Regions from separate parts of the Parazoarcus communis genome, predicted to be linked through region 4. Evidence: predicted binding sites of a transcription regulator. Region 4 holds the regulator's gene; each other region holds the start of a gene.
What was found. The regulator sigma-54, encoded in region 4, starts transcription at its own class of promoters, with help from an activator protein. The targets are predictions, from matches to a motif close to TGGCACGCTTNCTGCTNA.
Positions count from the first base shown of each region.

Region 1: a site for sigma-54 is predicted at 6,403-6,420, ahead of CEW83_RS08575 (PEP-CTERM sorting domain-containing protein). Genes of this name have one in related genera too.
Region 2: a site for sigma-54 is predicted at 6,083-6,100, ahead of CEW83_RS13545 (urease accessory protein UreD). Genes of this name have one in related genera too.
Region 3: a site for sigma-54 is predicted at 2,191-2,208, ahead of CEW83_RS05285 (nitrate reductase). Genes of this name have one in related genera too.

Region 1 is NZ_CP022187.1:1,880,945-1,888,573, forward strand. It holds gene rfbB (dTDP-glucose 4,6-dehydratase) at 1-61, opposite strand, end outside; gene CEW83_RS08540 (acetyl-CoA hydrolase/transferase family protein) at 210-1,718, opposite strand; gene gcvA (transcriptional regulator GcvA) at 1,949-2,914, shown strand; gene CEW83_RS08550 (hypothetical protein) at 2,885-3,154, opposite strand; gene CEW83_RS08555 (helix-turn-helix domain-containing protein) at 3,162-3,497, opposite strand; gene CEW83_RS08560 (hypothetical protein) at 3,527-3,874, opposite strand; gene CEW83_RS08565 (MBL fold metallo-hydrolase RNA specificity domain-containing protein) at 3,918-5,330, opposite strand; gene CEW83_RS08570 (PEP-CTERM sorting domain-containing protein) at 5,470-6,135, opposite strand; gene CEW83_RS08575 (PEP-CTERM sorting domain-containing protein) at 6,474-7,307, shown strand.
Region 2 is NZ_CP022187.1:2,953,643-2,961,271, forward strand. It holds gene CEW83_RS13505 (high-potential iron-sulfur protein) at 158-427, shown strand; gene ureG (urease accessory protein UreG) at 563-1,192, opposite strand; gene CEW83_RS13515 (urease accessory protein UreF) at 1,213-1,932, opposite strand; gene ureE (urease accessory protein UreE) at 1,929-2,408, opposite strand; gene ureC (urease subunit alpha) at 2,475-4,190, opposite strand; gene CEW83_RS13530 (urease subunit beta) at 4,192-4,497, opposite strand; gene CEW83_RS13535 (hypothetical protein) at 4,524-4,829, opposite strand; gene ureA (urease subunit gamma) at 4,849-5,151, opposite strand; gene CEW83_RS13545 (urease accessory protein UreD) at 5,191-6,072, opposite strand; gene queF (NADPH-dependent 7-cyano-7-deazaguanine reductase QueF) at 6,241-7,095, opposite strand; gene CEW83_RS13555 (SulP family inorganic anion transporter) at 7,343-7,629, shown strand, end outside.
Region 3 is NZ_CP022187.1:1,137,972-1,145,600, reverse strand. It holds gene CEW83_RS05300 (LemA family protein) at 1-320, opposite strand, end outside; gene CEW83_RS05295 (tellurite resistance TerB family protein) at 346-1,227, opposite strand; gene CEW83_RS05290 (class I SAM-dependent methyltransferase) at 1,351-1,956, opposite strand; gene CEW83_RS05285 (nitrate reductase) at 2,233-4,968, shown strand; gene CEW83_RS05280 (hypothetical protein) at 4,996-5,214, opposite strand; gene rquA (rhodoquinone biosynthesis methyltransferase RquA) at 5,245-5,946, opposite strand; gene purT (formate-dependent phosphoribosylglycinamide formyltransferase) at 6,104-7,285, opposite strand; gene ettA (energy-dependent translational throttle protein EttA) at 7,367-7,629, opposite strand, start outside.
Region 4 is NZ_CP022187.1:4,408,291-4,415,919, forward strand. It holds gene hprK (HPr(Ser) kinase/phosphatase) at 1-469, opposite strand, end outside; gene ptsN (PTS IIA-like nitrogen regulatory protein PtsN) at 438-923, opposite strand; gene hpf (ribosome hibernation-promoting factor, HPF/YfiA family) at 1,057-1,380, opposite strand; gene CEW83_RS20200 (RNA polymerase factor sigma-54) at 1,398-2,852, opposite strand; gene lptB (LPS export ABC transporter ATP-binding protein) at 2,877-3,599, opposite strand; gene recX (recombination regulator RecX) at 3,586-4,035, opposite strand; gene recA (recombinase RecA) at 4,065-5,102, opposite strand; gene CEW83_RS20220 (CinA family protein) at 5,131-5,649, opposite strand; gene CEW83_RS20225 (phosphatidylglycerophosphatase A) at 5,654-6,145, opposite strand; gene thiL (thiamine-phosphate kinase) at 6,138-7,097, opposite strand; gene CEW83_RS20235 (EAL domain-containing protein) at 7,260-7,629, shown strand, end outside.

The DNA.
Region 1 (7,629 bases), 2.0 Mb from region 4:
CAATCCAGTCGAGAACGAAATTGCCGCCAATGAAGCCCGCACCGCCGGTTACCAGAATCACGCCTTTACTCCCTGATCTTCCATGCTACAAAGATACCAGAGAAATATTGCATCGCACCAATTGAAAGCGCAATTCGTTCGAACAGGCAGCATCCAATCCGGACTATTTCCCCGATTTCGAAGGCACGGCGGCGCTTTCCACACGGAATCTACATTGGCTCGCCGCGCAGCGCGCTCAGATGCCAGTTGTAGACCTCTTCCAGCAGATGCGGCGTGTGCTTGCCCGGCGACTGATCCAGCGCACGATTGTAGTAGTCGCGCAGCGCCGGCTTGAAGTTGGGGTGGGCGCAGTTCTCGATCACGGCCTTCGCACGCTGGCGCGGCGACAGCCCGCGCAGATCGGCCAGGCCCTGCTCGGTGACCAGCACCTGCACGTCGTGCTCGGTGTGATCCACGTGCGACACCATCGGCACGATGCAGGAGATCGCACCGCCCTTGGCCTGCGACGGCGTCATGAAGATCGACAGGTAGCCGTTGCGCGCAAAGTCGCCCGAGCCGCCGATACCGTTCATGATCTGCGAGCCCATCACATGGGTCGAATTCACGTTGCCGTAGATGTCGGCCTCGATCATGCCGTTCATTGCAATTACACCCAGGCGGCGGATCACCTCGGGGTGATTGCTGATCTCCTGCGCTCTCAGGATGATGCGGTCGTGATAGAAATCGAGATTTGCATTGAGCTCACCGAGCGCGTCGCTGCTGAGCGAAAACGCGGTCGCCGATGCACAGGTCAGCTTGCCCGACTTGAGCATCTCCAGCATGCCGTCCTGCAGCACCTCGGTGTAGGCGGTCAGGTTCTCGAACGGGCCATCGTTGAGGCCGGCCATCACCGCGTTGGCGATGTTGCCCACACCCGACTGCAGCGGCAGCAGGTTGGCCGGCAGGCGCCCCTTCTTCACTTCGTGCTTGAAGAACTCAAGGATGTGCCCGGCGATCAGGCGCGAGTTCTCGTCCGGCGGCGAGAACGCCGTGTTGCGATCCGGGCTGTGGGTCTCGACAATCGCCACGATCTTGCTGGGGTCGCAACGCAGATAGGGCTCGCCGATGCGATCCGACACCTTGACCAGCGGAATCGGCTTGCGGTTGGGCGGCAGCTGGGTACCGTAATAGATGTCGTGCATGCCCTCGAGGCGGCTGTTCTGCCACGAGTTCACCTCGAGAATCACCTTGTCGGCCTGATCCAGCCAGGTCTTGTTGTTACCGATCGACGACGACGGAATCAGACGACCATCCTCGAGAATGCCGCCCACTTCCACCACGGCAACGTCGAGCTTGCCGAGAAAGCCGGACCAGACGAACTGCGCAACGTGCGACAGATGGATGTCGATGTACTCCATCTCGCCGGCGTTGATACGCTTGCGGCACGCCGGATCGGACTGGTAGGGCAGACGCATCTCGATGCCATCGACAGCGGCCAATGCACCGTCGAGCTCGGGCGCCGTCGACGCCCCTGTCCATACCCCGACCCTGAACCGCTCGCCCTTGGCATTGGCGGTCGTGATGCGCTCGGCCAGCGCCGCAGGCAGCACCTTGGGATACCCCGATCCGGTGAAGCCGCTCATGCCGACGTTGGCACCGTTTTGGATAAGGCGTGCGGCCTCCGCGGCCGACATGATCTTGCTGCGCAGGGCGGAACACTGGATACGGGATTCGCTCATCGTCTGCTCTTTCAGAAGGGGCCAAAAGAAACGCGCCATGCGGTGAGGCAATGGCGCGTGCTTCGATTGCTCGAAGGGTTCCCGAGGCGTCCGAGGGAGGGGACAGCTTCGGGAGGGCAACGCTGATTCATGCGGGACGCAGTCTAGTTAGTGCTTGGTGTGCGCACAAACGACCATTTATTATTCGACGCATTAGCAGAACTTAATCATCAAACCATGATCAGGCAGCCATGAGCTACGAGCTTCCCAGTCTTGCCCTGCTGCGCACCTTCGAAGCCGCCGCCCGCCACCTGAGCTTCAAGAAGGCGGCAGACGAGATCTGCGTCACACCCGCGGCCGTGAGTCAGCAGATGAAAGCACTGGAAGATTATCTGGGCGTGCCGCTGTTCCACCGCCGGGTGCGGGCGCTGGAGCTTACCGAACATGGCAGCACCCTGCTGCCGGGTGTGCGCGACGCCTTCGAGCGCCTCGCCGTCGCGGTCGACCATACCCGGCGCGTCACCCCCGGCCCGCTCACCGTCACTGCCCCGCCCTCCTTCGCCAGCCACTGGCTGCTGCCGCGCCTGCCGCGCTTCAACGTTGCCCATCCAGACATCGAGCTGCGCCTGTCGAGCACCTCGGACACCGTCGACCACAAGGGCGAGGCCGCCGTGCTCGGCAAGCTGCATCCAGCGCGCACGGAAGTCGCCATTCTTTATGGCAAAGGTCACTATCCAGGCTATGTGGTGGTCCCGATCTTCACACCCGACTATGTGCCGGTATGCACGCCCGCGCTACAACGCGCTGCGGCACTCCAAACCCCGGCCAACCTGGCCGGACAAGTGCTCATCCACGACGACACACTGAGCGAAGACGGTCGCGACAGGCATTCAAGGTCGGGTTGGGCAGAGTGGCTTCGGCTCGCGGGCGCATCGAACATCGACAGTCGCCGGGGGCCGCATTTTTCCAACGCGGCACTTGCACTGGAAGCCGCCCAGGCCGGCCACGGCATCGCGCTCGCGCCGCGCCCGCTGATCGATTCACGCGTCGCCGAAGGCAAGCTCGTCGTTCCCTTCAACATCACCCTGCCCTCGCCCAGCACCTACTATCTGGTCATGCACGAAGCGATGCAGCACCAGCCAGCCGTCGACGCGTTTCAGCATTGGTTGCTGGCGGAAGCATCGGCGCTACAAAAGCGTCAGCTTTATCGCACCTGAACAAACAAACAGGACTGCACCGCCGCGCAGACACAGTTCGTCCCAGCGGTTCCAGCCCGTGCCCAGGTCGTCGATCTGCTCGGTGACCAGGGGGATGGTCTCCTGGTCGATGCGTGCATGGCTGTGTTCAAGGATGTCCCGCAGGCTTGCCGCCTCACGCATCAGACCGTTTACCCGGAATGCCGGACGCAGAAGCAGCAACCCGCCAATGAACGCCAGCATTTCGGCCAGCAATGCCATTGAAATCTCAGAGCACGGTGTGCAGCAACAAGGTTCGACCATCAATCACAACGGCCTTGTCATCAACGGCTGTCGCCTTGCGCGCAAACCCAATCACAACCTCCATACCCTGCGCATGTGCAAGGGTCTCGAGCTGGGAAATCGTGATGCCTCTCGGCGCCTGACCGCCCTCGTAACGGCTGATTTCAGACTGTTGAACGCCGCTGCTCGCCGCCAGGTCACGTTGCGTCAGCCCGACCGTTTCGCGCAGTTCCCGCAACAGAAGGCCCATCTTCTCGGCGGCAGTCGCACCTTCGTAGCCCTCTTGAACCAGAGGATCACGAAGAAGTTCGTCTTCCAGCATACTCAATCTCATTGCAAAACTCCTGAAGGCTATGTTCGTTGGACTGCACGAGCGATCGCGGCGTTCAAAGCGCCAGCCGAGAGGGCCTCGGCGATGAAGTCATCAAACGCGGCGACACTCAGCAGTACCAATGCCCGCCCCTTGAGCACAAACACGGCGGTAACGCCACAGCGTCCGACACAAAGACTGATCGCATACAGGCGCTCTCCGGAACGAAGATCGTGGCGCCTGAAAGCCGAATCGAGCCGCCCAGCCCGAAGTGCTTCATGGCGCTTCCTGATGAGTGCACCGACCGCTCTCGAAAAATCGCCCCTGCGCGCATTGATTGCGCACATTTCAGCTATCGCATCCTGGTGGGCGTCGCCGTCCGTCATCATTGGCCTCCGATGAGATTATGGGCTTTTTCACATCAAATACAAGTCACTCCGCATTCAGCACCACCACCCGCCGATCCGTCTCGTTCCACAAACGCTTGCCCAGCGCCCGCCGGGCCTCGTCGTCGCCGTGGATCAGGCGCACTTCGGATGGCAGATGGCGCATGCGGGTGACGAAACGGACGAGGTCGTTCTGGTCGGCGTGGGCGGAATAGCCCGACAGGGTGTGGATGGCCGCCCTGATGTCGATGCGCTCGCCGTCGAGATCGACGTAGCCGCCACGCGGCCCGTAGGTCTGGATGTCGCTGCCTGGCGTGCCTTTCGCCTGATAGCCCACGAACAGCACATCGTGGCGCGGGTCATGGAGCATGGCCTTGAGGTAGTTCAGCACCCGCCCGCCGGTACACATGCCACTGGCGGCGATGACGATGGCCGGCTCGCCGCTGCGTGCGAGCCTGCGCACGTTGGCCATGTGGGCATCGTGTCCGTCGATTGCCACCAGCTGATCGAAGGCCAGCGGCTTGCGACCGGCGCGGACACGGGCCAGCGCCTCGGCGTCCCAGAACGGTTGCAGCTCGCGATAGAGCTGGGTAAAGCGCCCGGCCAGCGGTGAATCGAGATGGATCGGCAGCTTTTCCCATGCCGCCGCGTGCGGGCCGGGCTTCCTGCGCTGGCGATGCAGGATGTCCTCGAACTCGTACAGCAACTCCTGCGTGCGACCGATGCTGAACGCTGGCACGATCACCGTGCCGCCATTGCCCAGCGCCCGCTCCACCACCGCCTGCAGGCGATCGCGTCGCGTCGCCCGGCTTTCGTGCACGCGGTCGCCGTAGGTGCTCTCCAGCACAACCACGTCCGCACGATAGGGCGGTTGCGGCGTCGGCAGCAGGGGCGCGTGCGGGGCGCCGAGGTCGCCCGAGAACAGCACCCGCACAGGGGCCTCGTCCGCACGCCGGATCTCGCACTCGACATAGGCCGAGCCCAGAATATGGCCCGCGCGTTGCAGACGGATGCGGCAACTGGCCTGCGAACTGCTGAACACTGTGTACCAGGTGCGCCAGGGCAGCGGCCGGATGCGGGACTCCAGCAGTTTGAGATAGCGCTCGACCAGTTGCCGGTCACGGCTGATACCCAGTTGGAACGCATCGGCCAGCACCACCGGCAGCAATCGCGCCGAAGGCTCGCTGCACAGGATCGGCCCCTTGAAGCCTGCCGCCAGCAACCAGGGAATACGGCCAACGTGGTCGATGTGCACATGGGTGGCGACCAGCGCCTGAATACCATCTACCGCAAACGGGATGTCCGGCTGCCCCGCGCCGGACAGGCCATCCGGCGCTGTTTCCGCCCCCTGGAACAGACCGCAATCAATCAGCAGGCTGCGCGCATCGTCAATGAACAGCTGATGGCACGACCCGGTTACGCCTCTGAAGGCGCCGTGATGAATGATGTTTGCATGCATCGCGGCATTCTAGAGGCTGCGAATACTGCGATCAATACACAATCAGCATATGCAGAAACCGGCAGCTGCACGCACGTACACCAAGACCGGGCGGTGCGACACGCAAACTGAAGCGTCATGCACCGCCCCCCACGCAAGCCTACCGATTGCGCCGGCGTGCAATGGTGCCCAGCAGGCCGAGACCGGCAAGCATCATCGCGTAGGTCTCGGGCTCGGGCACAGCAGTCACACTGGTATCGGTTCGCAGCGTGCTGACGAAACTCTCGCTATTGCTGCCGAGCGAAATCACATGCAGGCCAACACGCAGATCTCCCGAACTGATGCCAGATACCACATCCGAGAAACTCGTGCCGCTCGTGAGATCGAAGCTCACCGTGAGCGTCTCCCCCGTATTCACACCGTTTGACGGTTTCGGATTGGCTGCGCTCACGGAGAAATCGGATGAAAAACTCACCGTATTGCCCGACGGAACGTTGCTCGGGCTTCCACCCAGCGAAAAACTCACCCCGGAGGACGACAGAACCGTCGCTGACGAGAAGTTGAGCAGACCAAGGCCATCGAAGTACACGTTGGCGATCGAACCATCACCAACCGTGTTGCCGAACACAAAGGAAACCGCCCCCCCCAGGTCACTCAAAGAAAGTGACAATCCGGATTCAAAACTACTGCTAATACCAGAATTATTAGTAATACTTAAAAAACCGATATCTGTAGACGAAGCCTCGACGACCGAGGCGGATGCAATCGTCGACAGCGACAACAGGAGTGCAGCAGACAGACGCTTGGGCAGGATGGCAAGTGTCATGGCGTTCTCTCAAGAAGGGAGGATGGATTCGAGACTCAATCATTGCAGATTCTTGCTGCACTGCAATGCAATTTCTCACAGGCCCTGCATTTCTCTGAACAAGTACGGAATGCGGCGCATCACGACCAGTCAGGCATATGCTGCAGCGCACCACCAACCCGATAACTGTCGGATTTTTTTACACGCAGCAAGGCATCAGGAAGGCGACTCAAGGGCACCCGCCAGCAAACACTTGATTCGTTGGCAATTCTCCAAAAAACCAAAATATGGAACGATTTTTGCTATCTATGTCCGAACTGTCGAATTCGACATAACCGCAACATAGTGAGTGAAATCTCATGACATTCCAGAAAATCGCAGCCGCCCTCGCACTCTGCGCCTTTACGCCGCTCTCGATGGCAGCCATCATCGCCAGCGACAACTTCGACTACGCCACAGGCGAAGTCGCAGGCCAGAACGGCGGCAGCGGCTGGGCCGGTGCATGGTCTGCCAACACCGGCGTCACACAGGTCGTTACCCCGAGCACCTCACTCGGCGGCAGCAACGCCCTGCAGGTGACCGGCAACAACAACAATGCCGCCTACCGCCAGCTCAGCTCGGCCTTTTCCGGCAACAGCCTCTTCGTGGATTTCTACATCCAGCTCGACGCCGGTGTTCTGTCTGCAAATGACTTCCTGGGCCTGTGGCTCGATACCGCCAGCACGGGCGATCACACGAACCGTCCGAACATCGGCATCAAGGCCGACGGCAGCGGCACCAACGACGTCTTCGTCCGCACCAACGGCACGAATGGCGCTTTCGCAGCCAGCAGCAACATCGGCACCACCAACGACATCACCTATCACATCGTCGGCCTGCTCTCCCGCACCGCACCGGGCAACTACACGAGCTTCTCGATGTGGCTCGACCCGATGTTTGCGGACTTGAGCACGCCCGACGCCGTCATGACCGGCAACACCGGCCTGTCGCAGATCAACTACGTCGGCTTCCGCTCGGTCAACCTCGACAGCGGCGACGTGCTGCTGATCGACGGCCTCCAGCTCTCCACCACCTGGAGCGAGGCCCTGCGCATCAGCACAAGCACCACCAATGACGTACCCGAACCCGGCACCGCGGCCCTCATCGGCCTTGGCCTGCTCGGCCTGGGTCTGTCGAAGCGTCGCAAGGCCTGAACGGACGCAAGGCACAGCGCCCATCGGGGCGCACGGCATTAAGAAAAGACCGCTGCGGCGGTCTTTTTTCGTTTGGATCGGACAAGCCTTCAGTTCAGTCCCTGAACCCGCGCGGCGTCATCAGCCTGCGGCCCGCAGAATGCGAACTCAGCCGGCCTGGAGAACCGGGTATCTCTCGCGAACGCCCCTGCGCGGCGCCAGATACAGGCGTCCCCGCTCAGGGATTCACAATCCTGAAAATATCCGCGGATATCCTTCCGAGACTGAACTCAGATTCCGCATGTCATTTTCAGGTTCGCGCCGAATGACGACCAGCAAGCTG
Region 2 (7,629 bases), 1.5 Mb from region 4:
TCGAATCAATGGCTGAATAGAAAAGCCATATTAGCTTTCGATTATTTATTCTCGGAGGAGTGGCATACTATTCGCCCTGCAGTTACGGAATGGCACCCGCATATCCCGGAGCGAAGGTTCGGTCCCGGGTGGAGCGTTTTCAAATCAAGGAGGGAATATGTCTGACAGCATCAACCAAACCCGTCGCACGTTCATGAAGGCCAGCGGCGCAGTCGTGGCCATGATTCCGGTCGTTGCTTTCGCAGCCAAGAACGACGCAATGCGCACCAGCATGAAGTACGTCGACAAGTCGACCGACGCGGCCAAGGTTTGCTCGGGCTGCATGCACTTCGTACCCGGCTCTCCGCTGGGCGGCTGTAAGCTGTTCGCGGGCGACACGGAAGTGAACCCGAACGGCACCTGTGTTGCCTGGGCCAAGAAGCCCTGATCCTCGATCAGTCGAGGCTCAAACGGGGACGGGTCGCAAGACCTGCCCCCGTTTTCAATTCTGCGGCCGGGCCGTCCGCCACAGCGCGATGGCCTGGGTCAGCATGCCGGACGTGACGACGCCCCACCCGCCGGGTCAGGCCTCCATTGTGCGCAACAGCCCCTGGCGCTCGACGAAGTCGATGATCTCGGCCAGGCCCTGGCCCGTCTTCAGATTGGAGAAGATAAAGGGCCGCTCGCCACGCATCTTGCGCGCATCGCGGTCCATGACCTCGAGCGAGGCACCGACCAGCGGTGCGAGATCGATCTTGTTGATCACCAGCAGATCGCTCTTGGTAATGCCGGGCCCGCCCTTGCGCGGGATTTTGTCGCCTGCCGAAACGTCGATGACGTAGAGCGTCAGATCCGACAGTTCAGGCGAAAAGGTGGCAGCAAGGTTGTCGCCGCCAGACTCGACGAAGATGATCTCCAGCCCCGGAAAGCTGCGGTTGAGGCGATCGACCGCTTCGAGGTTGATCGAGGCATCCTCGCGGATGGCGGTGTGCGGGCAGCCGCCGGTTTCGACGCCGATGATGCGATCTGCCGCCAGCGCCTCGTTGCGCACCAGAAACTGGGCGTCTTCCGCCGTGTAGATGTCGTTGGTGACCACGGCGATGTTGTACTTGTCACGCAAGGCCTGACACAGGGCGAGCGTGAGCGCGGTCTTGCCGGAACCGACGGGGCCGCCGATGCCGACACGAAGTGCCTGGGATGCAGGAGTAGTCATGATTCTGTGGTTTCCGTCGTTCAGCTTCTGAAGAGCCGTGAATACTGCGTTTCGTGGTGGCTGCTGGCAAGCGCCAGGCCGGGGGTGTAGTTGCTCCAGTCGTCTTCCGGGAGCGTGATCGCAAGGGGCACCAGATCGGGAATGCGCCCGCCGAGCACTGCCAGCATGCGCTGCCCCGCGCTCTGGCCGAGCGGCACGGTCTTGACCGCGGCCATCACCTGATTCTCCAGCCATGCCCACAGGTAGGCGGCGAGCGCATCGGCCACCGGCACCTTCCAGGCCGCGGCAGCAGCGGTCCATGCCGTCGGAAACGCAGGGGTATCGAGCGTCTGCAGCCGCGCCCGCCAGCCGGGCAGTGAGGACCAGGCGTCGAGCTCGACCAGCATGCGGACCAGCGAGTAGCCCATCTGCACGGTTTCGGCACGCAGCTCCGAGGTCTCGCGACTGGCGACGAAATCGTCGTTGAGGCGTCGCACCGTGTCATCGTCGCCCTGCGCCCAGGCCTCGAGCAGACACGCCACCAGCGGCGCCTCGAAGCGCGCCACGCTCCATTCGAGCAGGTCGCCGATCCAGCGCTGGGTGTCGGCCTCGGTCTTGACCCGGCCGCATTCGACCGCCCACTCCAGCCCCTGCGAGTAGGTGTAGGCGCCGACCGGCAGTGCCGGGCTGGCCAGCTGAAGCAGACGCACCAGCGGCAGCAGCCCACCCCCGACCGCCGCACCGGATACGGGCAGCGTCACTTGGCACTCATCATGTGGATGCGCGCGCCACTGCCGTCACCCGGATGCTGGTGACCATGGGCATAGGCACCGGCCTCGGGCTCGAAGGGCGCCGAGATCGACGACACTTCCGCGCCCAGCCCGACCAGCATGCCTTCGAGCACGTGATCGGCCTGAATCCGCAGCCAGCCCTCGCCGAGTTCGACGGCGACATGACGGTTGCCGAGGTGGTAGGCCGCGCGTGCGAGCTCGAAGGCATCGGCGCAGCGCACCTCGAGCAGGGATTCCGGCGCAGCCACGACTTCGACGATCCGTCCGTCCTGGGCGTGGAGTTTCTGACCGCCGCGCAGGATGGTGCCGCGGGGGAGGAACAGACCGACTTCCTCGCCCGATCTCAGTTTGGCGCGCAAGCGGCTCTTGGTGCGGTAGCCAAAATCGAGTTCCAGGGTTTCCGTCGCGGCGCGTACGCCGGTGTAAAGCGATTCAATCAGCAGCATGTCAGTTCAGTTTCCAGGACGTACTTGACGCGACACGAGATTCAACGACGATCATGGCGGATTGCGTCAGAACAGAAAATAGCGCTGCGCCATCGGCAGTTCGGTCGCGGGTTCGCACGTGAGCAGTTCGCCATCGGCGCGCACGATATAGGTTTCGGGATCGACGTCAATGGTCGGCATCGCACCGTTGAGCACCATGTCGGACTTCTGCACGCCGCGGCACCCCTTCACCGCGACCAGCGGCTTCGTCAGACCAAGCGCAACGACCGCCGGGTTGGACAGCGCGGCCTGCGAGACGAAGGTCACCGAGGTCTTGAGCGCCTTGCCGAAACTGCCGAACATCGGCCGGTAATGCACCGGCTGCGGCGTGGGGATCGACGCGTTGGGATCGCCCATCGCCGCCGCCGCGATCATGCCGCCCTTCAGGATCAGGCTGGGCTTGACGCCGAAGAAGGCCGGCCGCCACAGCACCAGGTCGGCCAGCTTGCCGGGCTCGATCGAGCCCACGACGTGCGAGATGCCGTGGGTGATCGCCGGGTTGATGGTGTACTTGGCGATGTAGCGCCGGATGCGGAAGTTGTCCGCCTTGCCGTCGCCACGCTCGCCATCCTCGGGCAGTGCGCCGCGCTGCACCTTCATTTTGTGCGCGGTCTGCCAGGTGCGGATGATGACCTCGCCGACCCGCCCCATCGCCTGCGAGTCGGACGACATCATGGAGAAGGCGCCGGTGTCGTGCAGAATGTCTTCCGCCGCAATCGTCTCGCGCCGGATGCGCGATTCGGCAAAGGCCACGTCCTCGGCAATCGCCGGATCGAGGTGGTGGCACACCATCAGCATGTCGAGATGCTCGTCGATGGTGTTGACCGTGAACGGCCGCGTCGGATTGGTCGAGGACGGCAGCACGTTCGGCGAGCCCACCGCCTTGATGATGTCCGGCGCGTGACCACCGCCCGCACCTTCGGTGTGGAAGGTGTGGATGGTGCGGCCCTTGAACGCGGCCAGCGTGGTTTCGACGAAGCCGGATTCGTTCAGGGTGTCGGTGTGGATCGCGACCTGCACGTCGTGCTGCTCGGCCACATTCAGACAGTTGTCGATCGCCGCCGGTGTGGTGCCCCAGTCCTCGTGCAGCTTGAGGCCGATCACGCCGGCCTCGACCTGCTCGTTGAGCGGCCCCGGCAGGCTGGCGTTGCCCTTACCGAAGAAGCCGAGGTTCATCGGAAAGGCTTCGGCCGCTTCGAGCATGCGATGGATGTGCCACGGTCCTGGCGTGCAGGTGGTGGCGTAAGTGCCGGTCGCCGGCCCGGTGCCGCCGCCGAGCATGGTGGTGACGCCCGACATCAGCGCCTCCTCGATCTGCTGCGGGCAGATCCAGTGGATGTGGCTGTCGATGCCCCCGGCGGTGAGGATCATGCCCTCGCCGGCAATGACCTCGGTACCCGCACCGACCGGGATGGTGACGCCGGGCTGGATGTCCGGATTGCCGCCCTTGCCGATCTTCCAGATCTTGCCGTCCTTGAGGCCGACGTCTGCCTTGACGATGCCGGTGACGGCATCAACGATCAGCGCATTGGTGATGATGGTATCAGCCACTTCGGCCGAGAGCTGCTGCCCCTGACCCATGCCGTCGCGGATGACCTTGCCGCCGCCGAACTTCACCTCTTCACCGTAGATGGTGTGGTCCTGTTCGACTTCGAGAATCAGCCCGGTGTCGGCCAGTCGCACGCGGTCTCCCACCGTGGGGCCGAACATTTCCGCATAGGCGCGGCGTGTAATCTTTGCCATATCAGAGCGCTCCCATGACCTGGGCGTTGAAGCCGAACACCTTGCGCGCACCGTCCAGTGCAACCAGTTCGATCGTGCGCGACTGTCCCGGCTCGAAACGCACCGCCGTCCCGGCGGCAATGTTGAGGCGGAAACCGCGTGCAGCCGTGCGATCGAAGTCGAGCGCGGCATTGGTTTCGGCAAAATGGTAGTGCGAGCCGACCTGGATCGGGCGGTCGCCGGTATTCGTGACTGACAGCGTCAGCGTCGAGCGTCCGACATTGAGTTCGATCTCGCCGTCGAGCGGCATGAGTTCGCCTGGAATCATTTTCTTCTCCTGATGTGCCTGGCGGTTCAACCGCCACGGGCGCCGAAGCGATAATCGCGCATGGCCTGTGGGCGCGCCGGCGCAGCCTCGGGGGCCGGCGCGGGTACGACGGGTTCGACCACTGCAGCCGGTGCCAGCTTTTCGCGCAAACAGATGACGAGCAGCAAGAACGCCTCGTCGTCGGCGAGCTCTTCGATCTCGTCCAGCGTCGCCTTTGCATACGCCGGATCGCTCGTCATCGCCGTCAGATTCACGCTGCGCCCCAGCGTACGCTTCACCTGCAGCTTGAAGCGGGCCAGCAACCTCGCCAGTTCGATTTCGGCTTCGCTCATGATGGTCGCCGCCAATGCGTCAGATGATGGGGTTATGCACGGTGACCAGTTTCGTGCCGTCCGGGAAGGTGGCCTCGACCTGAATATCGGGAATCATCTCGGCCACGCCGTCCATCACGTCGTCGCGTGTGAGCAGGGTAGCGCCGTAGCTCATCAGCTCGGCCACGGTCTTGCCGTCGCGCGCACCTTCAAGGATCGCGCAGGTGATGAAGGCGACCGACTCCGGGTAGTTCAGCTTCAGGCCGCGCGCCCGACGCCGCTCGGCGAGCAGTCCGGCGGTGAAAATCAGCAGCTTGTCCTTCTCGCGTGGGCTCAGTTCCATCGATTTCTCCACGGCACCAGTGGCGCCGCCATCAGTTGATCAGGTATTCCAGATTCTCGGCGTCTGCATCGGGCGCCCGGCTACGGTCGGCCTGACCGCAGCCCAAAGCCGCGCAAACCATTCGCGCCCCGGCTCGCATGCGGGCCCGAGATAACGCGCTACCAGCAAGCCGGGCAACAAGGTGACGCCGCCCGTCCCGTGCGTCGGCGCGATCTCGCGCCAGGCCTTGAGGAGTTCGACATTCACCAGCGGCGAAGCGGCCAGCAGACTGCCGCTCACCGGCTCGCCCTGCAGCCCGATGCCGGCAGCCAGCAGGGCGCTGCCACCACCCACCCTGCCGCGCTCCAGCCACAGCGGACGCCCATCCCGCACTATCCTGGTGCGCATCGCAAGCTCACCTCGGGTAAAGCGCTCACCCGAGCCCGTGCGACCGAAACACAGCATCTCCGCCCCGATGAAACAGGCATCTCCGGACAGGCTGACCTCGGTGACGAGGTCACCGAACGCGCCGTCGAACACCAGGCTTTCCTGAGGTAGCCACTCGCACACGGCGCCTGCGGCCACCGCAATACGCTGTGTCTGCCCGCCGCGTGCGCCGGCGCTGCGATACCACTTGCCCGCACCCGGTGTCGTCAGCAGCGCATGGGCGCCTGCCCTGACATCGACATCGACGCTGAGGCTGTCGCCACTGGCGATACCCGCGGGCGGGTGTACCAGAATGGTGTGGCACACCGCATGACCCTCGGGATAAAGCGGACGCTGCACCACCAGCGGACCGACATGCGCGCGCTCCGCAAGCACGGTACGCTCGCCACGGCGTTCATACGCCAGCCGCAACGCGGCACGCCAGCTGCGCCCGGCGGCAGCATTACAGGCATGCGCGCCGAGCGAACGGGATTCAGGGGCTGTCACAGCATTCATGGAGCTTCCATTAGCAAGCAATGTTCCAGCTCAAGGGCCGACCCGATATACGACTGTTTAGACTGACTATTCTGTGCAGACAAGGCTTGCAGGCGCACGACCTGTGCCAGACGACCATGTAAACACCGGCCGGATGCACCAGTACAGTGCATGAGCGTCTCACTGCGCTTACTGCCGCACTTCGTCGCACGCGTCGAATTCGTCGGCCTTGCCCACACCGGGAGTCGCACGGAACGGGTTGATGTCCAGACCACCGCGCCGCGTGTAGCGTGCCCACACCGCAAGCGCCTGCGGGTGGCAACGCGCCACGATGTCGCAGAACACCCGCTCCACGCATTGTTCGTGAAACTCGTTGTGCTCGCGAAAGGACACGATGTAGCGCAGCAGGCCCTCACGCTCGATCGCAGGCCCGGTGTAGCGCACGACGACCATGCCCCAGTCGGGCTGACCGGTCACCAGACAGTTGGACTTGAGCAGGTGGGAATACAGGGTCTCGCTGACGATTTCACCACGGGCTGCCAGCAGGACCGGGGCCGGCTGATAGGTATCGATATCGATGTCGAGATTGTCCAGACAGACACCCTGCGGGTAGCCGAACTGGCGCAGGGGGCGCTCGCCGAGCGGCATCAGTTCAACCGCCACCGCGCCGCCTGCCGCAGCGGACAGGTCGCGAGCAATCGTTTCGCGCACAGTGCCCGCATCGGCAAAGCGACTCTGGTTAAAGGCATTCAGGTAAAGCTTGAGTGATTTCGACTCGATCAGCCGCGGCGTATCGGCTGGCACCCGGAAGCGTGCGAGCGCCACCACCGGCTTTCCCCGCATGTTCAGCCACGACAGCTCATAGGCGTTCCACAGATCCTCACCGACGAAGGGCAAGGCATCGCCGCGCACGCCGATCTCGTCGCGCTTGAGCTGACGTTCGATCGGAAACAGGAGCTCGGGCGCATAGGTATCGCGATAGGCGACAGGCTTGCCGAGCGGTGAGGCTTCGGCACCATGGCGGAGAGGGGATGTATCGTTCATCTGTATGATTGTAAGAGAAGCGCGCACGATGCGCTGTTGCTGCGCTGCAGCATGAATAGTAAAATCACCGGCCAATGCGCTTACGAACGCGCTTTCTCGCAACACCCGCAGACGCGGCATCAGACGACAGGCTGCAGGCCACGTCGTCGCCCGCAAGGCCGCACCTTGACGCCCTGCGACATTCCATCCGGCACATCAGCAGCAAGGCCGCGCCTGCCACGCAGCCCAAGACGGATCAAAACAGACAATGAAATCCCTTCAGCAGGACTGGTTCTCCAACGTCCGCAACGACTTGCTCGCCGGCCTGGTGGTCGCGCTTGCCCTCATCCCCGAGGCCATCGCCTTCTCCATCATCGCCGGGGTCGATCCCAAGGTCGGGCTCTATGCCTCCTTCTGCATCGCCACCGTGATCGCCTTCGCCGGCGGTCGCCCGGGCATGATCTCGGCCGCAACCGGTGCCATGGCCCTGGTGATGGTGACCCTGGTCAAGGATCACGGCCTGCAGTATCTGCTCGCCGCCACCCTGCTCACCGG
Region 3 (7,629 bases), 1.3 Mb from region 4:
TGCCCCTGTGCCTGCTGGAAACGCTCCATGGCCTGCGGGTCGTTGAGGGTTTCAGGGGTGACCTGAATCGCGGTGGCACGCGAACGCGCTTCGATCACCCGGGTGAGGGTGGTCTGCTCGAAGTCGGCTTCGCCCTTCACGGTGGCGACGATGTTGGGAACGAGGTCGGCGCGACGCTGGTACTGGTTGAGCACTTCGGCCCACGCGGCCTTGGTCTCTTCGTCCAGACGCTGGAAGTCGTTATAGCCGCAGCCCGACAGCCCCAGCAGGGCGACCAGGCTGAGCAGCAGTGAAAAGCGGCGGATCAGGCGTTGAAGCATTTCAGTGATTCTCCTGTAAGCGGTGTCAGAGCTGAGGCGCGCCAGTGAGCGAGTGCAGGCGTTCGACTGCGCTTGCATCCAGTTGCAGCATCTGCGCCAGGGTGCGCAGGTAGTTGCGCTCGGCTTCGGTGTCGAGGTTGATCGCAAGCAGGGATGCGGCATACACCTGAGTACCGACCAGTGCGTCCGGTACGTCGGCGACCAGCGCCTGAAGGTTGAGTGGCGCGCGCAGCTCATCGGTGATGAACTGCTTTTCTTCGGCGCTGACGCCGTCGTCGTCGATCTTGCCGACAATGCGCTGGATCTCTTCGTCGTCAATCTGGCCGTCGGCCTTGGCGGCGCTGATCATCGCGCGCAGCACCAGGGTTTCGGCCTGTGGCGATGTGAGTTCGGCGAACTGCTGCGGTGCCATGGCGGGCATTGCGGCAGCCGCGCCGGCGCTCTGGGACTGTTGCCAGTGCTTGAACGCGGCCATGGCCAGCGTGCCGAGAATCGCCATGCCACCACCGCTGGCACCGCCACGGGTGTTTCTGCGTCCGCCGCCGAGCAGCATGCCCGCGAGGTCGCCCAGACCGCCCGCGCCACCCGACGCGCCCGACCGCCCGCCACCAAGCAGCATGCCGGCCAGATCACCCAGACCGCCGCCTTGTGTGCCACCTGCACTGCGTCCACCGCCAAGCGCACCGGCCGCCATGTCGAGCAGACCGCCGAGGCCGCCACCGCCCATTGCATTCGACTGCGGGTTTTGCTGCGCACCACCCTGGCCGCCGAGCAGGCCGCCAAGCATCTCTTCGAGCCCGCCCATGCCGCCGAGGCCCTGTGAACCCAGGGCGTGATCGAGGCGGCCACGGCTCTGATTGGCCATGCCTTGCTGCAGCAGTTGTCCGATGATGTTTCCGAAGCTCATGCTATTTACTCCTTCTGACGGGGCGTGCTGCCCCGAGTGGGTGGTGCCGGACACCTTGCAACTGCGGCGGTCGGTGACCGCATCAAGATGTCAGTTGCAAGCATGCCTGAATAAGGCAGGTGTTCAAAGCTTGCGCCACACGCTGGCAAGCCAGGGCTGTTGTGCGCACGGCAGACCGGGTGGCCGGTAGTAGTGATGCAATTCCGTGAAGCCGGCACTGGCGAGCAATTGACGCCACGTTTCCAGATTGTAGTAACAGCCGTAGCGTTCGCCGCTGAAGCCTTCCTGGTTGTCGCCACGCGGATTCGAACTGAACAGGACGCCGCGCGGCTTCAGTGTGCGATGCAACCGGGTCAGCACATCGGGCAGCGCCGGGCGCGGCACATGAAACAGCGAGGCGTTGGCAAAAACGCCATCGAAATGTCCGGTCGGCAGGTCGAGTGCGATGAAGTCCTGGTGCAGCACCGCGCAGCCGGTGTCGACGCTTGCCATGCCGACAAAGGCTGCCGAACCGTCCAGCCCGACCGCCTGATGCCCGAGCGCGCTGAAATACTTCAGGTCACGCCCCGGCCCGCATCCGAAATCGAGCAGGGTGAAAGGGGCAGGTCCTTCAATCGCACCCAGGAATGCAGCGTAGTTCTGGCTGACGTCGTGATCGCGGGTTCCGTCGCGGAATCCGGCTGCTTCGCGGTCGTAGTGTGCAATGGTGGGGCGGGTAAGTTCTTTCATCGATCCTGTTCGAGGGAGGGTTCCACGGCCCCGGGGCGCGGTGCCGGCGACCAGTACATCAACTTGGCGCCAAACCTGAATAGCCTACCATCTGCACCCGTGTGCCGGACGGCTGCGCGGAACGATTCGTGAAGCCTGGCACGGTTTCAGTGCGTAGAGCGGGGGTGGTGCACCGGATTGATGCGCGAATGGCCGGGCTTGCCCCGGAAGCGTGCCCGTTGCTCAGTGCCAAGCTGGCAAGCTTTCTGCTAGAGGTCCTGAAACAAGGAGTCCAGCATGGCAGAAACGCGTTCCACCTGTTGTTATTGCGGCGTTGGCTGCGGTGTCATCATCGAGCACGAAGGCGATCGGATTACCGGTGTGCGTGGCGACCCCGCGCATCCGGCCAACTTCGGCAGGTTATGTACCAAGGGATCGACGCTGCATCTGTCGGCTGGACCTGAAACCCTCGCCGTCCGCGCGCTTCGGCCCGAGTTGCGCACTGCACGTGAGACCGCGCGTCAGGGGGTGAGCTGGGAAGCGGCGCTCGATCATGTCGCCGACCGTTTTGCCGCCATCATCCGTGAACATGGGCCGGATGCTGTGGCGTTCTACGGTGCGGGACAGCTGCTCACCGAGGACTATTACGTCTTCAACAAGCTCGTGAAAGGCCTGATTGGCACCAACAACCTCGATACCAACTCGCGCCTGTGCATGTCGAGTGCGGTCAGCGGCTACAAGATGACGCTCGGCGCCGACGCGCCGCCGGCGAGTTACGAGGACATTGCACATACCGACTGTCTGGTCATTGCCGGCAGCAACACCGCGTTTGCGCACCCGATCGTGTTCCGCAGGGTCGAGGACGCGCGCACGGCAAATCCGGCGATGAAGCTGATCGTGATCGATCCGCGCCGCACCGACACTGCCGAGGCAGCGGACCTACACCTTGCGCTGCTCCCCGGCACCGACATCGCGCTCTACAACAGCATGCTGCATGTGATGCTGTGGGAAGGTCTGGTGAAACGCGACTACATCGAGGCCCACACCGAGGGCTTCGATGCGATCAAGAAGACCGTGCGTGAATACACACCGGCCATGGCGTCGGCGATCTGCGGACTGAGCAAGAAGGAGATCGAAACCGCGGCGGAGTGGTTTGCCAGCAGCCCGGCCACGCTCTCGATGTACTGTCAGGGGCTGAACCAGTATGCGTTTGGCAGCCACAACAACGCGGCACTGATTAACCTCCACCTGGCCACCGGCCAGATCGGTCGTGCGGGCGCCGGTCCGCTGTCCCTGACCGGACAGCCCAACGCGATGGGCGGGCGCGAGGTCGGTGGTCTCGCCAACCTGCTGTCGGCGCACCGCGATCTGGCGAACCCGGCGCACCGTGCCGAGGTTGCAGCCCTGTGGGGCGTGGATTCGGTGCCGGAGAAACCCGGCAAGAGCGCCGTCGAGCTGTTCCAGGCGCTCAAGTCGGGCGAGGTGAAGGCGGTCTGGATTGCCTGTACCAACCCGGCGCAGTCGATGCCCGACCAGACCCTGGTGCATGAGGCGCTGGCCACTGCCGAACTGGTGGTGGTGCAGGAAGCCTTCGCCCACACCGAAACCTGTCGCCACGCCGATGTCTTGCTGCCGGCGACGACCTGGGGCGAGAAGGACGGCACGGTGACCAACTCCGAGCGCCGCATCACGCGCGTCCGGGGTGCCGTCGCGGCGCCGGTAGAGGCACGGCACGACTGGCAGATCGCGGTCGACTTTGCACGCCGGCTCGGGGTCGCGCTGGGCAAGGGCGAGCTTGCCCAGCGCATGTTCCCCTACGCCGACCCGGAATCGATCTGGAACGAGCACCGCGAAAGCACGCGCGGTCGCGATCTCGACATCACCGGCCTGTCGTACGCGATGCTGGAGGCGGACGGTCCGCAGCAATGGCCGTTCCCCGAGGGTGCAAGCTCCGGGAAGCAGCGCCTTTACGAAGACGGAGTGTTCCCGACCGTTTCGGGCAAGGCGCGCTTCGTGGTGACCGAGCACGCGATGACGGCGGAGTCGCCCAGCGCGCGCTACCCCCTGCATCTGATCACCGGGCGTTTGCGCGACCAGTGGCACGGGATGAGCCGCACCGGTCTGGTGGCGCGCCTCTACAACCATGAGCAGGAGCCGCTGCTGCACATGCACCCCGAGGATCTCGCGCGGCGCAGGCTGAAGGGCGGCGATCTGGTGACGGTGCGCGCGCGAGGCGGCAGGATCGTGGTCAAGGTGCTTGAGTCGACCACCGTGCGCGCTGGGCAGTGTTTCCTGCCGATGCACTGGGGCGGCAACGCGATGTCCGGACTGGGCTCGAACACGCTGATGCCGTCGAAGTTCGATCCGCATTCGAAGCAGCCCGAACTGAAGCATGCAGCCGTACAGGTCGAGGCCTTCGTGGCCGCTCACACGCTGGTGGCAATGCGTGCAAGCGGCGAGGCCGGCGCGGACAATCCGCACGCGCTGATGGAGCGCCTGAGACCCCTGCTGTCCGGCTTCCCCTATGCCAGCCTGACCCTGGTCGGACGTGAGCACCCGGTGGTGGTGCTCAAGGCGCGCAGCGAGCAGATCGAACAGGCGCTGCTGGCCGAGCTCGATCGTGCGCTCGGACTGGACGATCCGCTAAAGACGCTGAGCTACAGCGACAGCCGCCGTGACATCGCAAAACATGCGCGCGTCGACGGTGACCGGCTGACGGCCGTTCGTCTGGCGGGTGAGGCGCTGGCGTCCGACTGGCTGACCGATCTGATGGTGAGGCGCGAATCCGCCGCACCGGTGCGCAACTGGCTGCTGGCGCCGGTCACGCAGCCGCCCGCGGGCAAGGTGATGCGTGGGAAGGTGATCTGCAACTGCTTCGACGTGTCGGAAGACGACATCCTGGCGGCCTTCCGCGCCGGCGAGTCGCTAGATGCCCTGCAGGCGCGAACCCGCTGCGGCACCAACTGCGGCTCCTGCGTGCCCGAACTCAAGCGCATGCAGAACGCTACGCCGACCTCCCGCGCTGCCGCCTGAGCGCGGTGTCGGGGGCGGGGCCGGTTCTCAGCGCTTGCGCTTGGGGGCCGGCCCGTATTTCTTGAACACTGCGCGGGCGTCGAGGTCCGCGCGTTCCTTGGTGCAGATCGACGGATCGTCGTCGTGGCCGCTGAAGAACTCATCTTCCTGCGCACGCATCACCATCGCAACGGCATCTTCTTCGCTTTGGCCGAAGTTCTCGTAGAGCAGGGTGCAGACTTCGTCCAGATGTTCTTCGTAGGTCATGTCAGTTTCCGGATGTTTTCTCAGTAGCGGTCAGGCCTTGCGGCGAATCGCAACAACATGCTGGTACAGCCCGCCGAACAGGGTGCGATGCGTCCAGTCGAACTCGCCAGCGCGGCCCGACATCGATTCAATCGGAGTGTCGAGCAAGGAAGGGGCGTAAGGCTCCAGCGTCCGGAACACCAGGTTCATCACCGGAGCAAGCGGGTTCCAGCGCGCGCAGCGATGATAATCGACAAACACCGCCTTTCCGCCGGGTTCGACTGCGGCGAGCAGATTGTCGACGATCTTCCGGCGCTGGTCTTCAGGGACTTCGTGCAGCAGAAAGAAACAGCACACCCCGTCATACGTCTTGCTGCCCAACGGCTCGCTCAGATCGGCCAGGCGGGCACGGGCATGGGTATGCGCGGCCAGCTTTCTGCGCACATTGGCGATCTGGATCGGCGCCACGTCGACGACATCGAGCGCGCCGTTTTCGCCGACGCGTGCCGCTAGCATCGGTGAGAAAACGCCATATACGCAGGCGGCCTGCAACACCCGCTGCCCGGGCGAAAACTCCGCCACCGCAGCACGCATCAGGCGCCCGGCATTGCCCCACAGAATCGCGGAGACCACCAGGCTGCGGTCCAGCCAGGGCAGGGTACGGTGGCTTAGGTAGGCCCAGGTATAGGTTTCCCGCAGGTAGTCGGGCAGGACGTCGGCGCTTGCGGCCGATTCGGTGGGGGGTGGGCTCATGGCGGCTCCATCGTATCGAGTCATGTCGGTGAGTCCGGGATGCGACCGTCGCCGTCGTGGCCTGGACGAACCTGCGGCGATCGACGTTGCAGCGCACAACGCCTTCAGTATGCCCGCATACGGCCGGCGGCGAAACCGTCTGCCGGCCGTCCTGCGGTCAGCGCTGGGTGCTGACTGCGCTCGCAGCCCTCAAGGCCTTGGCGCGCGCGTCCTCGATACTGTCGTCGAGTGCGAGCGCGACACCCATGCGGCGCTGGCCCTTGATCTCGGGTTTGCCGAACAGCCGCAGGGCGGTATCGGGCTCGCTCAGGGCAGCGTCGAGATTGCCGAACACCGGCTGGGTCGAATCGCCTTCGACCAGGATCACTGCGGACGCTGCCGGGCCGTGCTGGCGAATGGCCGGGATCGGGAGGCCGAGAATTGCACGCGCATGCAGCGCAAACTCCGACAGGTCCTGTGAGATCAGGGTGACGAGACCGGTGTCGTGCGGGCGTGGTGAGACTTCGCTGAACCACACCTCATTCCCCTTGATGAACAGCTCCACCCCGAACAGGCCGCGCCCGCCCAATGCCTCGGTGACGGCCAGTGCGATGCGCTCGGAGGCGGCAATCGCTTCGGCTGTCATCGGCTGCGGCTGCCACGATTCCTGATAGTCGCCTTTCTCCTGACGATGACCGACCGGGGCGCAGAAGGTGGTGCCGCCGGCGTGGCGCACGGTGAGCAGGGTGATCTCGTAGTCGAAATCGATGAAGCCTTCGACGATCACCCGGCCCTTGCCGGCGCGGCCGCCTTCCTGGGCGTAATCCCAGGCCTTCTGAACATCGTCTGCGCAACGCAGCAGGCTCTGGCCCTTGCCCGAGGAGCTCATGATCGGTTTGACCACGCAGGGGAAGCCGAGCGCTTCAACCGCCGCCGCATAGTCTTCGAAACTGTCTGCGAAGCGGTAGGGCGAGGTGGGCAGACCGAGCGTCTCTGCGGCGAGGCGGCGGATGCCCTCGCGATTCATCGTCAGCTGGGCCGCGCGCGCGGTGGGGATCACCGTGTAGCCTTCGGCCTCGAGCTCGACGAGGGTCGCAGTGGCGATGGCCTCGATCTCCGGCACGATGTAGTGCGGCTTCTCCTGTTCGATGACGGCACGCAGCGCAGCGCCGTCGAGCATGCTGATGACGTGGCTGCGATGCGCGACCTGCATCGCGGGTGCGTTGGCGTAGCGGTCGACCGCGATCACCTCGCAGCCGAAGCGCTGCAGTTCGATGGCAACTTCCTTGCCGAGTTCACCCGAGCCGCACAGCAGCACGCGGGTGGCGGTGGGGGAGAGTGGCGTGCCGATACTGACCATGGCGGACATCCCTAAATGTGTTCAAACGAAAACAGACCGCCGGGATTGGCGGCGGTCTGTCCCTGGTGATGCGCAAGCCGCTTAACGCGAGATTGGCTTGTAGCGGATGCGCTTGGGCTTGGCGCCTTCTTCACCCAGACGCTTGCGCTTGTCCTCTTCGTATTCCTGGTAGTTGCCAGCGAAGAAGGTCCATTGCGAATCGCCCTCGGCCGCCAGGATGTGGGTACAGATACGGTCGAGGAACCAGCGATCGTGCGAGATGATCATCGCGCAGCCGGCGAATTCGAGCAGCGCATCTTCGAGCGCGCGCAGGGTCTCGACGTCGAGGTCGTTGGACGGTTCGT
Region 4 (7,629 bases):
AGTTGCCGGTAATGAACACGCCGAGTCCGAGCACGTCCATGAACACGCCGTGCAGCGACACCTTTTCAGCGAGCTGCCGCGACAGGTATAGGCGCAACTGGTCGATGACCCCGGCAGCCGGCTGCGGTGTGGTGAACAGCCCGACGTTGTGCGCCGCACAGACGCCATGGACGATGTTGGGCACTTCGCAGCCGTCGGCCAGGATGAAGGCGGGCGGATGTGCAGACAGGATGTCGTTGAGGTGGTGCGCGACCTTGTCACGTGACTGCCGCTGCGCCCAGGCCAGCTCGGCTGCGCCGAGGATCTGCAGGCGGGTAGGGTGAATCAGGTTGAGGTGGCCAATCAGGTCGGCTGGCCAGATGCGCTCTTCGGCAACAGAGAGAACCGCGTCGATACTGCCGCTGACATGGGTCAGCTGCAGACGTTCGCGGTTGTCCTCATACAGCTGCGAGAGGCTCGTTTGTCGCATCGGTACCCCAGTCGTTGAACAGGGTGTGTAGCGCCTGTGCGTCGGGTGCGGCCTGCAGCTGTTCGCGGAAGCTGCGATCGCTGAACATCTGCGCCAGCTCCGACAACAGCTGAAGGTGGGTTTCGTTGGCCTGTTCGGGTACCAGCAGGACAAACAGCATGTTCACCGGACGACCATCGGGCGCATCGAACTGCACCGGGGCTTCGAGACGTAGAAACGCGCCGGCTGCGTCCTTCAGGCCCTTGATGCGGCCGTGGGGAATGGCAATGCCCTGGCCGAGGCCGGTCGATCCAAGGCGTTCGCGCGCAAACAGGCTGTCGAACACCATGCTGCGGGCGATGCCCTGATTGTTTTCGAACAACAGGCCGGCCTGTTCGAAGACGCGCTTCTTGCTGCTGGCGTCGAGGTCGGCAACCACGTTCGAAAGTGGCAGGAGTTGGGAGATGAGGCTCATGCGCTTTGGGGCTCACGCAACGCCGCCGGAGCGGACGCCACGCTGAAAGGTCTCTCAGGCCCGGGCAAAGCCGGACCGCCAAATTGAGCGGCGGATTATAACTTCACCCGGGTCCGAAAGGCCTGGTGAAAAATCACGCCTCGGGAGTCTGGTGCTTGTGCGAGTCGTGGTGGTGATCGGTGCTCTTCTGCTTGTACTTGAGCACCTGGCGATCGAGCTTGTCGGTCATCGCATCGATGGCAGCGTAGAGGTCGGCGTCGGCGCTTTCGACGTGAATGTCCTTGCCGCGCACGTGCACGGTGACTTCAGCCTTCTGGTCGAGTTTCTCAACGGAAAGGATCACGTTCACGCTGGTAACGTTGTCGAAGTGACGGATCACGCGGTCAAGCTTGCCGGAGACGTACTCGCGGATGGCCGGTGTCACTTCAACGTGGTGTCCGGTGATGTTGAGATTCATGTTAACTCCTCTTGGTATCAAAGCGTTTTACGCAGACTGACCGGCGGGATATTGAGTGATTCGCGGTATTTGGCGATTGTGCGCCGCGCGACCACGATACCCTGCTGGCCCAACAGATCGGCAATCTTTGCGTCGGACAGGGGTTTCTTTCTGTCTTCGGCGTCCACCAGCTGGCGAATCAAGGCACGAATCGCTGTGGAAGAAGCCGCACCACCGGTGTCGGTGGCAACGTGACTGCCAAAAAAATACTTGAGTTCGAATACGCCGCGCGGCGTCGCCATGTACTTCTGAGTGGTGACGCGCGATACGGTTGATTCATGCAGCTCGAGCTGGTCCGCGATCTCCCTGAGGGTCAATGGACGCATTGCCACCTCGCCATGATCGAAGAACTGTCGCTGCTGGTCAACGATGGCCTGAGATACACGCAAAATGGTATCAAAGCGCTGTTGTACGTTCTTGATCAGCCAGCGTGCTTCCTGCAGCTGGCCGGTCAGACCGCCGCCCTGGCCCCGGTTCTGCTGCAGCAGGCTGGCGTAGAGCTGGTTGATGCGCAGGCGCGGCATGGCTTCGGCGTTGAGCGACACCGTCCACCGGTTGCGGATCTTGCGCACCACGACATCGGGCAGGACGTAGCGGGTTTCTTCGTTGGAATGCTGCGACCCCGGATGCGGGTCGAGCCGGCACACCAGCGCCTGGGCATCGCGCAGGGCGTCGTCGTCGCACCCGGTGAGGCGCTTGAGCTTCGCAAAGTTGCGTTCGGCCAGCAGCTCGAGGTGCTGTTCGACGATGACCAGCGCCAGGTCGCGGCAGCTGCCTGCCGGCATGGCGCGCAGCTGCAGGCCGAGGCACTCCTGGGGGGTGCGTGCGCCAATGCCCGCCGGTTCGAGCTGCTGCACGTGCCGCAGGGCAATCGCGAGGTCGTCGAGGTCGTAGTCGAGTTCGGGCGGGAGCAGTTCGAGCAGGTCCTCGAGCTCCTGGTGCAGGTAGCCGTCGCTATCGAGCGCTTCGATGATGAAGCGCACCAGCATGCGGTCACGGTCCGTCAGCGGGGACAGGGCAACCTGCTGATCGAGATAGTCGCGCAGCGAGGTGCCTGCGGCCTGGAATTCCTGGAAGTCGCTGTCCTCGTCGTCGTCGCTCTTGCTGCTGGCGCCGCTGCCGGTGCCCGACCAGTCCATGCCTTCGTCAAAGTCGGCCGATTCGTTCTCGTTGCGGGGCTCGGCTTCCTGGTTGGTCTCGGCGCTGGTCTCGCGCGGGGTCTCGGTTGCGGGCTGCGCATCGTTGCCGACCGCGGACGGTGCGAAGTCGCTGCCGTCGCCGTCCTCACGCTCGAGCATCGGGTTTTCCAGCAGAAAGCGTTCGATTTCCTGGTTGAGCTCGAGCGTAGAGAGCTGCAGCAGTTTGATGGACTGCTGCAGCTGCGGGGTGAGCGTCAGGTGCTGCGAGAGCTTGAGCTGAAGGGTTGGTTTCATGATGCCAGTCGGGGCGTGCCGGAATCAGAGACGGAAGTGCTCGCCGAGGTAGACCTGGCGCACTTGTTCGTTGGCGATGATTTCGGGCGGCTTGCCGCTGGCAAGCACGCGGCCGTCGGTAATGATGGTTGCGCGGTCACAGATGCCGAGCGTTTCGCGCACGTTGTGGTCGGTGATCAGCACGCCTATGTTGCGCTCCTTCAGGAAGCGGATGATCTTCTGGATGTCGAGTACGGCGATCGGGTCGACCCCTGCGAAAGGCTCGTCCAGGAGGATGAGGCGCGGGTCGGTGGCAAGCGCACGTGCAATCTCGCACCGTCTGCGTTCTCCGCCTGACAGCGAGATGGCGGTGTTGTCGCGCAGGTGCGCAATGCCAAGTTCTTCGAGCAACTCTTCCAGGCGTTCGTCGATCTGCGCCACCGGCAGTCCGCGGAGCTCGAGTACTGCACGAATGTTCTCGGCGACCGTGAGCTTGCGGAACACGCTCATTTCCTGCGGCAGATACGACAGCCCCAGGCGTGCGCGAGCGTGGATCGGCAGATCGGTCAGGCGTGCGTCGTCGAGCGTGATCTCGCCGCCGTCGGCGCGCACCAAGCCCACGATCATGTAGAAGCAGGTTGTCTTGCCTGCGCCATTGGGGCCCAGCAAGCCGACCACTTCGCCCGAGCCAACCTCGAACGAGACGTCATGGACGACTGTGCGCGCCTTGTAGCGCTTTTGCAGGCCGGTGACCTTAAGCAGACTCATCGGGGGCTTCTTTCAACAGTTTGCAGATCACGTCAGTGGAAAAACCACGGGTTTGCAGGAAACGCGCCTGGCGCGCCCATTCGCGGCGATCGTCAGGTGCGAGGCCAAATCTAGACTGCCACACTGCACGAGCCCGGTCGAGTTCGGATTCCACACATTCGCTCTCGATGGCCTCGTCGATCAAGTCCTTCGATACGCCACGTCTCGCGAGCTCGTGGCGCAGCCGCTGGCTGCCAAACCGGGCAGCCTTGCTGCGAACCCACGCTTCGGCAAAACGGGTGTCGGAGAGCAGTTCGAGTTCGCTCATGCGAACCAGTACGGCTTCGATCTCCTCGGCGCTGCCATATGGAGACAGCTTGCGCGCAAGCTCCACCCGCGAGTGATCCCGACGGGCGAGATGGCGCAGCGCGCGTTCGCGCAGACTCGGCTCGCCCATCAGGGGTCAGCGTCCGGACGGGGCGGAGATCAGGCTTCGGAAGCGACGGGTGCCGCGCCACCGAGCGCGGCCATTTCGCCGAGTCCGACCGCTGCGCGAACCTTGTTCTCGATTTCACGAGCCAGCGCCGGGTTTGCGCGCAGAAACTCGCGTGAGTTGTCCTTGCCTTGGCCGATTTTGTCGCCGTTGTACGAATACCAGGCGCCGGACTTGTCGACGATCTTGTAAGTCACGCCGAGGTCGATGATCTCGCCTTCGCGGGAGATGCCTTCTCCGTAGAGAATGTCGAAGTGCGCTTCCTTGAACGGCGGCGCGACCTTGTTCTTGACGACCTTGACACGCGTTTCCGAGCCAACGACTTCGTCGCCCTTCTTGATCGCACCGGTACGCCGGATATCCATGCGGACCGAAGCGTAGAACTTGAGCGCGTTACCACCGGTGGTGGTTTCGGGGCTGCCGAACATGACGCCGATCTTCATCCGGATCTGGTTGATGAAGATCACGAGCGTGTTCGTGCGCTTGATGTTGGCGGTCAGTTTGCGCAGAGCCTGCGACATCAGTCGTGCCTGGAGGCCCGGCAGCTGGTCGCCCATCTCGCCTTCGATTTCGGCTTTCGGGGTCAGTGCGGCAACGGAGTCGATGACGACGATATCCACGCCGCCCGAACGCACCAGCATGTCGGCGATTTCGAGCGCCTGCTCACCGGTGTCGGGCTGGGAAATCAGCAGGTCGTCAATGTTGACGCCGAGTTTCTCGGCGTAGCCCACGTCGAGCGCATGCTCGGCGTCGATAAAGGATGCGGTGCCGCCGAGCTTCTGCATTTCGGCGATGACCTGGAGGGTCAGCGTGGTCTTGCCGGACGATTCCGGACCGTAGATCTCGACTACACGGCCACGCGGCAGGCCGCCCAGGCCGAGGGCAATGTCCAGCCCGAGCGAGCCGGTGGAGACGGTCTGGATGTCGCGCTCGATACTGCCGTCGCCCATCCGCATGATCGAGCCCTTGCCGAATTGCTTCTCGATTTGAGAGAGCGCGGCGGCAAGCGCCTTGGCCTTGTTGTCGTCCATGAGTGGTCCTTCCTGAGTGAGACGCGAATTATGGCACAGAGCTTGCTGAGATGCTGCTGTCCGAATCGGTAAGGCGAAGGACCTCTTCAAGTGCGGCGATGACGGTCTGCCGTCGCACGGCTTCGCGGTCGCCGTCGAAGTGGCGGGTGGTGGGGAAGACATCGCCCCAGCGCAGCGCAGTGGCGATGCAAACCGTGCCCACCGGCTTCGCCGCACTGCCGCCACCGGGCCCGGCAATGCCTGAGACCGCGACGGTAATACTGGCAAGGCTGTGCTTCAGGGCGCCCGCAGCCATCTCCGCAACCGTGGCCTCACTCACTGCGCCATGCGCGGCGAGCGTCCCGGTGCCGACGTCGAGCATGTCGATCTTTGCCGCGTTCGAGTAGGTGATGAAGCCGCGGTCGAACCAGGTCGAGCTGCCCGCCGTGGCGGTGACGACCTCGGCAATCCAGCCGCCAGTGCAGGATTCTGCGGTGCCAAGCATCCAGCCCTTGCGGGTCAGGGCCTCGCCGACGCGGGCCGAGAGGTGTTCTAGCGTGTTGTCCATGGGTTCAGGCGCCGAAAATGGCAACGAGTACGGCAAGCGAGAGCAGGGTGTAGCCCGCGGCAAGAAGGTCGTCGAGCATGACCCCGAAACCGCCCTTGACCCGGCTGTCGGCCCAGCGGATGGGCGGTGGCTTGGTGATGTCGAACAGGCGGAACAGCGCCACTGCAACGGCCTGCCAGATCAGGCTTGCGGGTGTGAAGGCGAGGACGAGCCACATCGCGACCATTTCGTCCCAGACGATGGCGCCGTGATCGGAGGCGCCGAGCGCGCGTCCGGTGCGCTCGGCTGCGAGAATGCCGGCAACGAAGAGCGCGCACACCAGCGCGAGGAAGGTCGCTTCCGACAGCGGCGTGCGCAGCAAGGGATAGAGCAGCCATGCCAGCAGTGTGCCGGCCGTGCCCGGGGCCTTGGGCGAGAGCCCCGAGCCGAATCCGAGTGAAATGAAATGGGCCGGGTGGCTCAGCAGCAAGCGCGTGGTGGGGCGTGTTTCAGGCAAAGTGGTCGTATCCGGAAAGCATGGGATAAAGCAGGCGGCCGTCGGTCTCGCGCAGCATCAACTGGCGGGGGTGGCCGGTGAGGCGGCCAATGCGGTGCAAGGCAATGCCCTGCTCATGCGCGATCTTGAGTACGGTGTCACGGCGATCGGCGGGGGCGCAGAACAGCAGTTCGTAATCGTCGCCACCGGCGAGCAGCGCACGCCGCGCCTGAGCCTCGTCGGCCCCCGTCGCACGCAGTTCGGCCAGGGGGAGCAGGGCAATGTCGATTTCGGCGCCACAGTCCGAACGCTCGAGGATATGGCCGAGATCGCCCAGCAGGCCATCCGAGACATCGAGCATGGCGTTGGCGATGCCGCGCAGCGCCAGGCCGAGTTCGACCCGGGGGGTGGGGTGCTGCAGGGCGCGAATGCAGTGCTCACGTCCCGTCGGGCCAAGGTCTATCCTGTGTTGCAGGGCTGCGAGGCCGAGTGCGGCCAGTCCGGGCTGCCCGGAGACCCAGATATCGTCACCGGTGTGACCGCCAGCCCGCGTGATGGCCTTGCCCGCAGGGAGTTCGCCAAGGATGGTGATGCTCAGTGTGAGCGGGCCGCGTGTGGTATCGCCGCCGGCAAGATCAACGCCGTAGCGCGATGCGCAGGCGAACAGACCCGCCGAAAACGCCGCGAGCCAGGCTTCGTCGGCGCCCGGCAGGGTCAGGCCAAGAAAGGCCCAACGCGGCTCAGCACCCATGGCGGCGAGGTCGGACAGGTTCACCGCAAGCGTCTTCCAGCCAAGATCGTGCGGATCGGTGTCGGGAAAGAAATGCGTGCCGGCCACCAGCATGTCGGTCGATACCGCCAGTTGCATGCCCGGGCGCGGGCGCATCAGTGCCGCATCATCGCCGACGGCAAGGTCGGTATGCGCCGTGGGGCGGGTGAAGTGGCGGTGAATCAGCTCGAACTCGGAAGACATGGATCTGAACGGGAAAATTCGGGTTGGCGCCCGAGCTTACCGCACTCGCTGGTCGTGTGGCGCGCCCGGCACTGTTGCAATCATGGTCTTTGAGGAGGAATAAGCCTTTCTTGCGTCGCTGCCGACGCCCCAAAATGGGTAAGATGCGGTGCAAAGCGGTAAATGAGTGGATACTTAATGGTTCAGACCTCGCATCAAGGACTCCGTGGCAAGTTGCTGGCGATCGTCATCGTGATCGTCGGTATCGTCATGCTGCCGGTTCTCGTCATGGGAGACCGCTATCTGGTGCGGCAGTCCGGCGCCGAGGCCGAGCGGCAGCTCAAGGCTCTGAGCCGCCTGGCGCACGATCTCGTCGAGACGCAGTTCGCCACGCTCGGGAATGGCCTTACCCAGCTTGCCGATGCGATGGCCTTGCGCTTTGGGGGCGCCTACTCGGGGGCGCCGCAGGCAGGCAGTGCGCCGGAGTTCTTCATCGACGGTGTGCCGGTGAGTGAGCGGTCTGCCGAGCTGGCGCGCTATGGCGGTGATCTGC